Regions from separate parts of the Alteromonas sp. BZK5 genome, predicted to be linked through region 2. Evidence: predicted binding sites of a transcription regulator. Region 2 holds the regulator's gene; each other region holds the start of a gene.
What was found. The regulator sigma-54, encoded in region 2, starts transcription at its own class of promoters, with help from an activator protein. The targets are predictions, from matches to a motif close to GTTGGCACGNNNNTNGNNT.
Positions count from the first base shown of each region.

Region 1 (3,286 bases), on a different contig from region 2:
ATCGCTATCCGTACGCTCATATACGAAGCAAACGTGCCGCCATAAACACAACTACTTTCAGTTAGTGCTGCCCATCAACGGACATATCTTGATAGAAATCGATAATTTTAGCGGGCGAGTAGGCGTTGGCGAAGGCGTATGCATAGCGCCGAATGAGGTCCATTATTTTAGCGCTAACGAACTGTCAAAATTTATTGTGGCGGACTTGGAGTATGTGCCAGTTAATTTAAATGACAGGTTGCACCCGATATTTCAGGTAACGTCAGCATTACAGGCGTTTTTATCGTTTGTAGAGATTCAAATTAGCCAGTTTGCTGACCAAGGCCATGAAGAAATACTGGCGCTATTTTTAACCTTGCTAGAAACATCCTTGAAAGGATGCAGCATGGATAAGCGAATGACTCCTGTATTAAGCCATATTCATCGCGACCTTGCCCGAGGCTTTACACAGGTGGAGTTAGCACGGATAGCCTGCATGGGAACAACGCAATTCAAAACACGCTTTAAAGAAGCCACCGGGCATAGTTTACGAGATTACCTTGTAAAAGTGAGGATGGAAAAGGCCAAAGCACTACTTAGAAATACCGATACACCAATGTTGGGTATAGCTCAGCTAACAGGGTATGAAGATGTTGCAGCATTCAGTCGCCGCTTCAAAGCGTATTTCGGGCGCCCCCCTAAGTTTTTCAAAAGAAAGTGACTGTGATAAGGGCTTACCTCACATGACGGTAAATCGTTGATAGAGACAACTAGTTAATCTCTTCGTCTTTAGGAAGTTTATTGACTCTGGCTTCTATAAATCGTTTGTGGTCGTCCATTTTGGTGCATTCTAAGGTTCCACCAGCAATTCCACTCAATATCGCCAAAGTTTTATTGGTCGTACTGCTACAGTTTACGCGTTTTGAAGGGCGTCGATTTTCATTAGCTTGTATTTGCTGTGTGCTTGGCCCGCTAAGCACAGGACTATTTTTACGCTCTTGAAATGCTTTTGCTGCCTGTTCTGCGTCTTCAGCGACTTTGTCACTGTGATACTTTTCAAAGTAGAGGGCTGCGCCATCTTTTACCGACAGATTCAGCGAGCCTGCGCGCCGATTTGCGTCTTTTGATAAAGTGGGCGACGGCAGTGTATTAGTCGGCTTACTTTCAACGGGTACCTGCTGTTTATCGGGCTCAGCATTTTTCTGCTGCTTGGACGCAGGGCTTTCTACAATTTCATTCTTACTATCAAGTGCTTCAGTCGCTTTGGTTGCTTCAGGCTTCAACTCAATTTCTTGCCTTTTAGGGGAAACATCGATTGGTTTAGTTTCTTGTGGTTTAGCTTGGGCAGAAGGGCGTGGAACGGGGGGATAGTAAAGTCTGGCGCTTATCTCCGGCGTTCGCTCCAAAACATTTACTCGTGCTTTTTGGTTGTTGATGCCCATTTGAGAAAGTATGACCACTACGATGACCCCAAACACATGTGCACAGCCCGAAATTAATAGTGGGCGCCACGCCGTTTTCTTTGCAACGGAATGGTGTTCAATGCTGCGCTCAGGCGCAAAGAAAGATGGGGTGATAGTCGTCATAGTAAACAACAGACCATGGGCCCTATCGAATAGTTCCATCCTAATTTCATCGCACTTTTTAGTCCTCTCACCTTACCGCAACCTCATACCGCTTCAAAATTGGGCAAATTTTTAACAGTGCACCATTAGTGTGCATTATTTTTGTGCGTTCATGAAGCGTTTGCTTGTATGTGTTTGATTTATTTGGCTAATCATTTGTGGCATGGCTCTTGGTTTATCTTCCCATAGTTGGAAACACGACCATAAATCACAGAATAACCAAAACAAACTGGGAGCAACTCATGAAACTAGTCACAGCGATCATCAAGCCGTTCAAGCTAGATGATGTTCGTGAAGCCATTTCAGAAATCGGTATCGACGGTTTGACCGTGACCGAAGTGAAGGGCTTTGGACGTCAAAAAGGACACACTGAACTTTACCGCGGAGCGGAATATCAGGTGGATTTTCTACCTAAAGTCAAACTGGAAATTGCTGTTCAGGATGATCAAGTAGAGCGCCTGGTAGAAGCCATCGTTGGCGCTGCCAAAACAGGCAAAATTGGAGACGGCAAGGTGTTTGTTTACGACCTTGAACACGCCGTTCGTATTCGAACTGGTGAGTCGGATAGCGACGCGCTGTAAGCCACAACGATATATTTGCGGAGAAAACCATAATGGAAATCACTTTTGAACTTGGGTATGCGCTAGATACCTTTTATTTTCTAATCTGCGGTGCACTGGTTATGTGGATGGCTGCAGGTTTTGCGATGCTTGAAGCAGGTCTTGTTCGAGCGAAAAACACCACAGAAATTCTAACTAAAAACGTGGCGCTATTCGCTATCGCTTGCACTATGTACATGATTTGCGGTTACGGCATTATGTACGGTGGCGGCGACTGGGGTCCATTCCTAAGCGGTATCATGGCTGATGGCGCAACAGGTGTCGCTGAAGAGCCAGCAACATATGCACCTTCTGCTGACTTCTTCTTCCAAGTAGTATTTGTTGCAACAGCAATGTCTATCGTATCTGGTGCGGTAGCTGAGCGTATGAAGCTTTGGGCATTCCTAGCGTTCGCAGTTGTTATGACGGGCTTCATCTATCCAATGGAAGGTGCTTGGACATGGGGCGGCGAAGCAGTATTCGGTATGTATACGCTTGGCGACCTTGGTTTCTCTGACTTTGCAGGTTCAGGTATTGTTCACATGGCTGGTGCAGCTGCTGCTCTTGCTGGTGTTCTTGTGCTTGGTGCTCGTAAGGGTAAATACACCGCTGACGGTAAAGTAAACGCGATTCCAGGTGCAAACTTACCGCTTGCAACTTTAGGTACATTTATCCTGTGGATGGGTTGGTTTGGCTTCAACGGCGGTTCAGTACTGGCTACTGCAACTGTTGAAAGTGCAAACTCAGTAGCGATTGTATTCATGAACACAAATGCTGCAGCTGCTGGTGGTGCAATTGCTGCACTTATCGTAGCACGCATTCTATTCGGTAAGGCTGACCTAACCATGGTACTTAACGGTGCGCTAGCCGGTCTTGTAGCTATTACAGCAGAGCCTTCAACACCTACACCACTACAAGCTACGCTGTTCGGCGGCCTTGGTGGTATTTTAGTAGTGCTTAGCATTGTTGCACTAGACAAGCTTAAGATTGACGATCCAGTGGGCGCAATTTCAGTTCACGGCGTGGTAGGTCTTCTAGGTCTTATCCTTGTACCTTTCACTAACGATGGTTCAAGCATCTCTG
Region 1 is NZ_JACSOE010000025.1:40,608-43,893, forward strand. It holds gene BIZ39_RS09645 (AraC family transcriptional regulator) at 1-700, shown strand, start outside; gene BIZ39_RS09650 (hypothetical protein) at 750-1,565, opposite strand; gene glnK (P-II family nitrogen regulator) at 1,847-2,185, shown strand; gene BIZ39_RS09660 (ammonium transporter) at 2,218-3,286, shown strand, end outside.
Region 1: the regulator sigma-54 is predicted to act here: its motif matches at 1,762-1,780, upstream of glnK (P-II family nitrogen regulator).

Region 2 (3,286 bases):
TGCGCGCTCAGCAATAGGAGCAAGTAGGGCAGACTCGGCTTTAATGGCTTCTGAAAGCGATTTATTAAGCTTGGCGAGAGGGTGAAGACGACGTGTTTCGCTAAAACGCTTAACCAGTACATCATCGCTCGCGTCAATGTAAACAATGGTCATCGACCACGAAGAAGGCAGGTAGTCTAGAATTTCTACCAAATCGTCAGGATTTTTAGGTAAGTTTCTCACATCGATACTTACCGCAACCTGATCGTACTCGTCAACAACTGTATGGGTTAAGGTGGGAAGTAAGTTTACCGGGATATTATCAACACAGTAATAACCTAAATCTTCCAATGCGCGAAGTGCGACAGACTTACCAGACCCCGAACGACCACTGATTATTATCAGCTTCACCTACTTTCTCCCTAATACTCTGGTTTTATCACATACGCGTTGTTGAATTAGGCGCCTACTAAACGGTTAATAGGCGCTTAATGTTTAACTTAATGCAGATAGAATATCGTCGCTTGTCGTTGCGCGACGTATTGCTTTAATCGTTTCTTTGTCGCTTAGTTTACCAGCCACGGTGGCCAGCGTTTGAAGGTGTCCTTCGGTCTGTTCCTCAGGAACGAGTAGAGCAAAAAAGATGTCTACGGGTTTCTCGTCAAGGGCGTCAAAGTCGATTGCTGGCGTGCTGGTTACAACAATGGCAATCACTTTCTCAAGGCCCGGCAGGCGTCCGTGGGGCAGGGCGATACCATTGCCTATGCCTGTACTACCCATACGCTCTCGAGCCATCAAACTGTTGAGTACCGTTGCCTGATCAATGTTCTCGTTTTGCTTGGCAGCGATATCAGCGATGATCTCAAGAATTCGCTTTTTACTATTACACTGAACCGCACACTCGGTGCGGTCCAGACTTACGATGGCTTGTATATCCATGCTTAATTAACTACTAATGTTTTTTCAGTTTTTCCTTATGCTTGATTACCTGCCGGTCGAGTTTATCAACCATGCTGTCAATCGCCGCATACATGTCGGTATTTTCTGAGGATGCGAATACTTCAGCGCCACTTAAATGAACGGTCGCTTCGGCTTTTTGATTTAATTTTTCAACGTTCAGGATGACATGCACATTAGAAATGTGATCAAAGTGACGTTCAAGTTTGCTGAACTTCGTATCGACATAATTACGCAAAGAGTCGGTGATTTCGACATGATGACCAGTAAGGTTGATTTGCATATTTCGTCTTCCTTATATTATTAAGCCCGATTAAATAAGGCTTTTGCGTTGGTTCGACGGCGGGATCGACAACGATTCCCGGTACTTTGCTATTGTTCGCCGGGCAACTTTAATGCCTTGTTCGGCCAACAATGAAGCAATCTTGCTATCACTTAGCGGCTTGCTAGGCTTTTCTGCGGCCACTAATTTCTTGATCAATGCACGAATCGCTGTAGATGAACATTCACCACCAGACTCTGTTGCAACGTGGCTTGAGAAGAAATACTTCAATTCGAAGATTCCACGTGGCGTATGCATGTACTTTTGCGTTGTCACTCGCGAAATAGTGGATTCGTGCATATCTACCATTTCTGCGACATCATTTAGCACCATTGGTTTCATCATTTCCGGGCCGTGCTCAAAAAAGCCCATTTGCTGCTGCACAATGCAGTTTGCAACCTTCATTAAGGTTTCGTTACGAGATTCAAGGCTCTTTATGAACCACTTAGCCTCTTGCATGTGTGAGCGGATGAACTGTGAATCGCTACTATTCTTGGCACGGCGACTCATTGCAGCGTATTGTTGATTTACGCTTAACTTAGGCAGACTGTCGGGGTTCAGCTCAACCACCCAACGGCCATTTTTCTTGGTTACTGAGACATCAGGAATAACGTACTCAGGCTCTTTAGTAACTAAAGCACTACCTGGGCGAGGATTCAAGGTTTGCAGTAAACGCATTGCCTCGCGTAGCTGATCTTCTTTCAATCGGCTTTTACGCATAAGCGTACGATAGTCTTTGCTGCTCAGTAAGTCAGAGTACTCTTCAATCAGTTGCTTCGCTTCAGCAAGCCACGGTGTGTCTTCTGAAAATTGACGCAATTGCACCATCAAACATTCTTGTGGAGAGCGTGAGCCAGAACCAATAGGGTCGAACATCTGAATGCGCTTTAGCACACATTCTATTTCGTCCATTTCAATCGGCTCTTCCATATCATCATCGTTAACCGCTTCTAAAATATCATCAAGGGTAACGGTTAAATAACCTGACTCGTCAATAGAGTCGATGATTGCTGTAGCGATTGCGCGATCGGTATCCGAGAAATGGGTAAGGCGCATTTGCCAAAGAAGGTGCTCTTGAATATCTTCAGTAGTCTCACCTTGGAAGATTTGCTCGTCGTCATTGGATGGACCTGGAGCTGGCGAAGATGAAGCAGAGTAGTATTCGTCCCATGTGCTGTCGATTGGCAGCTCATCGGGAAGATCGTTTTTCTCAAGTGCATCGCCGGCTTCTAGTGTGTCACTAGATGCAGAAGCAGTGGCCTCAGAGCCGCTGTCATCGTTGTCGATATTGTTCTTTTCTAGTTGCGGCTCGTCGTTACCTTCTTCAACTTCTAATAGCGGATTAGAATCGAGCGCTTCTTGGATCTCTTGTTGAAGATCAAGTGTAGAAAGCTGCAGCAGTTTAATGGCCTGCTGAAGCTGTGGTGTCATGGTAAGTTGTTGGCTAAATTTTAGCTGTAAAGATGGTTTCATCTACGTCTTATTTAAATGCTCTAAATTGAATATACCAGAGCGAAACTGAAAAATGACAATTCGGTTACATTAACTATAGCCTGAATTGTTCGCCTAGGTATACATCCCTTACTTTTTGATTACTTAAAACCTGTTCCGCCGTTCCTTGCGCAATAAGCTCGCCATGACTCACAATGTACGCCTTTTCACAAACATCCAATGTCTCTCGTACGTTATGGTCCGTGATAAGGATTCCAATACCCCTATCGCGAAGATGTTGTATTATCTTCTTTATATCATTAACTGATATTGGATCAACACCAGCAAATGGTTCGTCTAACAAAATAAATTGCGGTTTTGCTGCCAGAGCGCGGGCAATCTCAACGCGACGGCGTTCGCCCCCTGACAAACTCATCCCCGTACTATTACGTATATGGTTAATATTAAATTCATCAAGTAGCGCATCTGCTTCTTCTTCTTGCTGTTGTGAATTTAAATCTTTACGGGTTTGCAAAATGGCCATGATATTTTCATGCACTGTGAGCTTTCTGAAAATAGAGGCTTCCTGCGGTAGGT
Region 2 is NZ_JACSOE010000043.1:2,415-5,700, reverse strand. It holds gene rapZ (RNase adapter RapZ) at 1-390, opposite strand, end outside; gene ptsN (PTS IIA-like nitrogen regulatory protein PtsN) at 475-918, opposite strand; gene hpf (ribosome hibernation promoting factor) at 932-1,219, opposite strand; gene BIZ39_RS13025 (RNA polymerase factor sigma-54) at 1,250-2,731, opposite strand; gene lptB (LPS export ABC transporter ATP-binding protein) at 2,805-3,286, opposite strand, start outside.

Region 3 (3,286 bases), on a different contig from region 2:
ACAAGAACCTTTACGAGAAGTAAGGTGAGGTTGTCATCGCTTCCTCTAGTAAATGCCTCATGTACTACCAACGCAGCTTGGTTTTCAGAAAGCGTATCGGCCTCACTGATTTTCATAAGAATGGTAGATAGCGAAACAAACTCATAAACCCCGTCGCTACTTATCGAAAACGTGCTCGATGAGTTGAGGGTGAGTGTTGTGTGGTCGATGTCTATATTCGCTTTAACGCCTAATGCTTTAGTAAGATAACTCTGCGAAGGCTCACTTTCCGATACTTGACGATGAGGTTTTGTGAGTAAGACAGGCGACTGTGCGTTCTTAGAAATAGCCTGAATTTGACAATCTCCCACATGAAATACATCCATGTGATTGCCTGTTACCACCGCCACTGTTAACGTGCACACATAACCTTTTTCTGGTGTATAGCAGAAGGGACTTCTTTGCGTACGTGTGTAAAGCAGCGCGTTTATCTCTTTAATAATGGTTTCAGCGCGCATCTTAACCGACCATTGTTCCGGCGCCATATTAAACAGTTTAATAAACTGACTGGTAGCAAAGTCGCTAGCAACTTGGCTAACCGTACTGCTACTTACACCGTCGGCGATAACAAAAACGCTGCTTTGATCTGTGTTATCAGAAACATGAAAAGCGTATGCATCTTGGTTTATCGCTTTAACGCCGGCTGTAGAAAATGCACTTACACTGAGCGTGTTAGCTGGTGGGTTAATTGGGGCGTTTAACGCGGCTCGCTCATTCATGTTTAATTGCTTCTTACCTGCATATTTAATTATGAGCCCAATTAGTTATTTCCAAGGAAACGGATAACGCCATCATGACGTGTCTTGTAGGGACAAGGCATGATGGCTTTAAGATAAGCGCCTTAATTAAATAGGCAGTGTTTGCGATGCAGCGGCTTTATCAACAGGGATAGTACGTTTGGGTAGCGTCTTAACGTGGGTGGTGTACAGGGTTAGTCCAGTAAAGGCGAGGCCACCAACAAGATTTCCAAGTGCAGTTGGGATCTCGTTCCAAATGAAGTAGTCCATAACCGAGAAGTCGCCGCCCATAATAAGGCCAAATGGGAAAAGGAACATGTTTACTACTGAGTGCTCAAAACCCATAAAGAAGAACAGCATGATTGGCATCCACATGGCTAGTACTTTTCCGCTAACGTGGGTTGAAATCATTGCACCCACTACGCCTAGCGACACCATCCAGTTACACAACATGCCGCGAATAAAAATGGTGAACCAGCCTGCAACGCCGTGTTCTGCGTAGCCCAATGTACGAGCTTCGCCAATACTGGCTACCTTAGTCGCGATGGCACCGCCATCCACGTTATACCCCATGGTAAAAATAAACGACATCATAAAGGCCACGGTTAATGCGCCACCAAAGTTACCTAAGAATACTAATCCCCAATTCCGTAGAATTTGTTTTGGCGTGACGCCAGGTCGCTGTGCAAGCCAAGCGAGCGGGGTAAGTACAAACACGCCGGTTAATAGGTCAAACCCCATAAGGTAGAGCATACAAAAGCCCACTGGGAATAACACTGCGCCAAGAAGAAATACGCCGGTTTGAACGGCAATGGTAACGGCAAAAACAGCGGCAAGGGCCAATATTGCACCTGCCATATAAGCGCGGATTAGAGTATCTCGTGTAGACATATAAATTTTGGCTTCGCCTGCATCTACCATCTTGGTTGCAAACTCAGCGGGGAGAAGATAAGCCATGGTTTCACCTCACGTTGTCGTTATCAATAAGTTGTCATCTGTGTGTTGGCGTTTACTGTTTCAATGCGTTCCAGAAGATCAAAAAAAGGCGTCCGCAGCGCTCTCGTAAGAAAGAACTGGGGACGCCTTTGTCCGAAACTCATGCATTGTGGTAGCTAACAAATAAACCGTTGGTTATATGTACGCCTTTGTACTCTAAAGCCCGTTGGCAACTAATACTTGTATAAGCGCCTTCGTACTTTTGTAATCCATTTGTACAAAGCTAAAAAAGTGCCAATAACCAAAATGTACGTAAATGCGTTATTTATTGCTTTTAAAAACAATGCTTTGTATAAATTCATGGCTGTGTTGATAGACGCTTGCGCCAAGGCACTATTAATTAGCCTGCACTAAAAAGGGGGGAGTGTGAGTGTTTAAGGTGCAATCGGTTTAACCATTTCCTACTTTAATGCCTGTTTTAACATTTTTAACTGACGCTTCATGGTTGGATAAATTTTTGTCTCTTGTGTTCGGTGTGCGTATTTTTCGTGCTCAAATTGTTCACACAGAAGTGTTAGTGCCTTGGCAGCATCTTCGTTTATCAAAGGGTTAACTTCACTCATAAAGGCGGACAAGGTTTTATTCCCTCTTTCTTTTCCTGTTTTAGCTTCAACGCATTTTATTGCGTTTAGTAAAACTCTGTGTGAGGGCGACAGTGTGTTGCGATACGTTTTGGGTAAAAAATAAAGTGCTAAAATAAGCCCAATTAGACCAATGGCGGAAAGAAATACAACTCGCATTTTTTGCGGCGTTAGCGAGCCTAGTAATTCTTCAAGCATGTTGGTTTGCGCAGTATTGTCAAAGCCCAGTACCCATTTACTCCACGAGTAATCGAGCTGTTGAAACCAGCTTTGTAATGTTGCAAAAATAGCAGCGTTGCTAAGGTCGCCCAAAATACTGGCTTCACGAGACTCCCCAAGCTCTTCCAACGCAAGTTCAAGCCCGAAGGTTAAGCGTGACGGTGCCACCATACTCGTTGGGTCGTGTCGAATCCATACACCATCAATAAATGCTTCCACCCACGCATGTGCATCGTACTGCCTTATTTGCAGCACATTGTCATTAAGTGCGCTTCCGCCCTGGTAGCCTGTCACCATTCTTGCCGGTACCCCTGCGGCGCGAAGCACATACACCATGGCGCCTGCGTAATGGGCACAAAAACCTGAGCGTTCTTCAAATAAAAAACGGTCGATGGGGTCGGTAGGCATGGCGTTCGGCGATAGGGTGTAGCGGAAGCCCCCTTGATTAAATTCACGCATTATTGCGCTAACTATTTGCTGTGCGCTTGAATATTGTTTGGCGAGTGTCTGTCCCCATGCCCTGGCTTGAGGGTTGCCATTCATGGAAACCTGAAGGTTTAGTTGCGATTCAAAATTTCCTATTCCGCTAGTGATTTGAGCAGTTGGATAGTAGCGCAGATAAAACGCTTTTTTACTGGATATTGGGCTATTCGCCCTTAACGTAAAATCAAAAAGACTTCGTACGAAAATACTGTTCTCGCGGTTGTTGGGGGT
Region 3 is NZ_JACSOE010000051.1:29,625-32,910, reverse strand. It holds gene BIZ39_RS14435 (protein kinase domain-containing protein) at 1-758, opposite strand, end outside; gene BIZ39_RS14430 (formate/nitrite transporter family protein) at 885-1,733, opposite strand; gene BIZ39_RS14425 (transglutaminaseTgpA domain-containing protein) at 2,174-3,286, opposite strand, start outside.
Region 3: the regulator sigma-54 is predicted to act here: its motif matches at 1,993-2,011, upstream of BIZ39_RS14430 (formate/nitrite transporter family protein).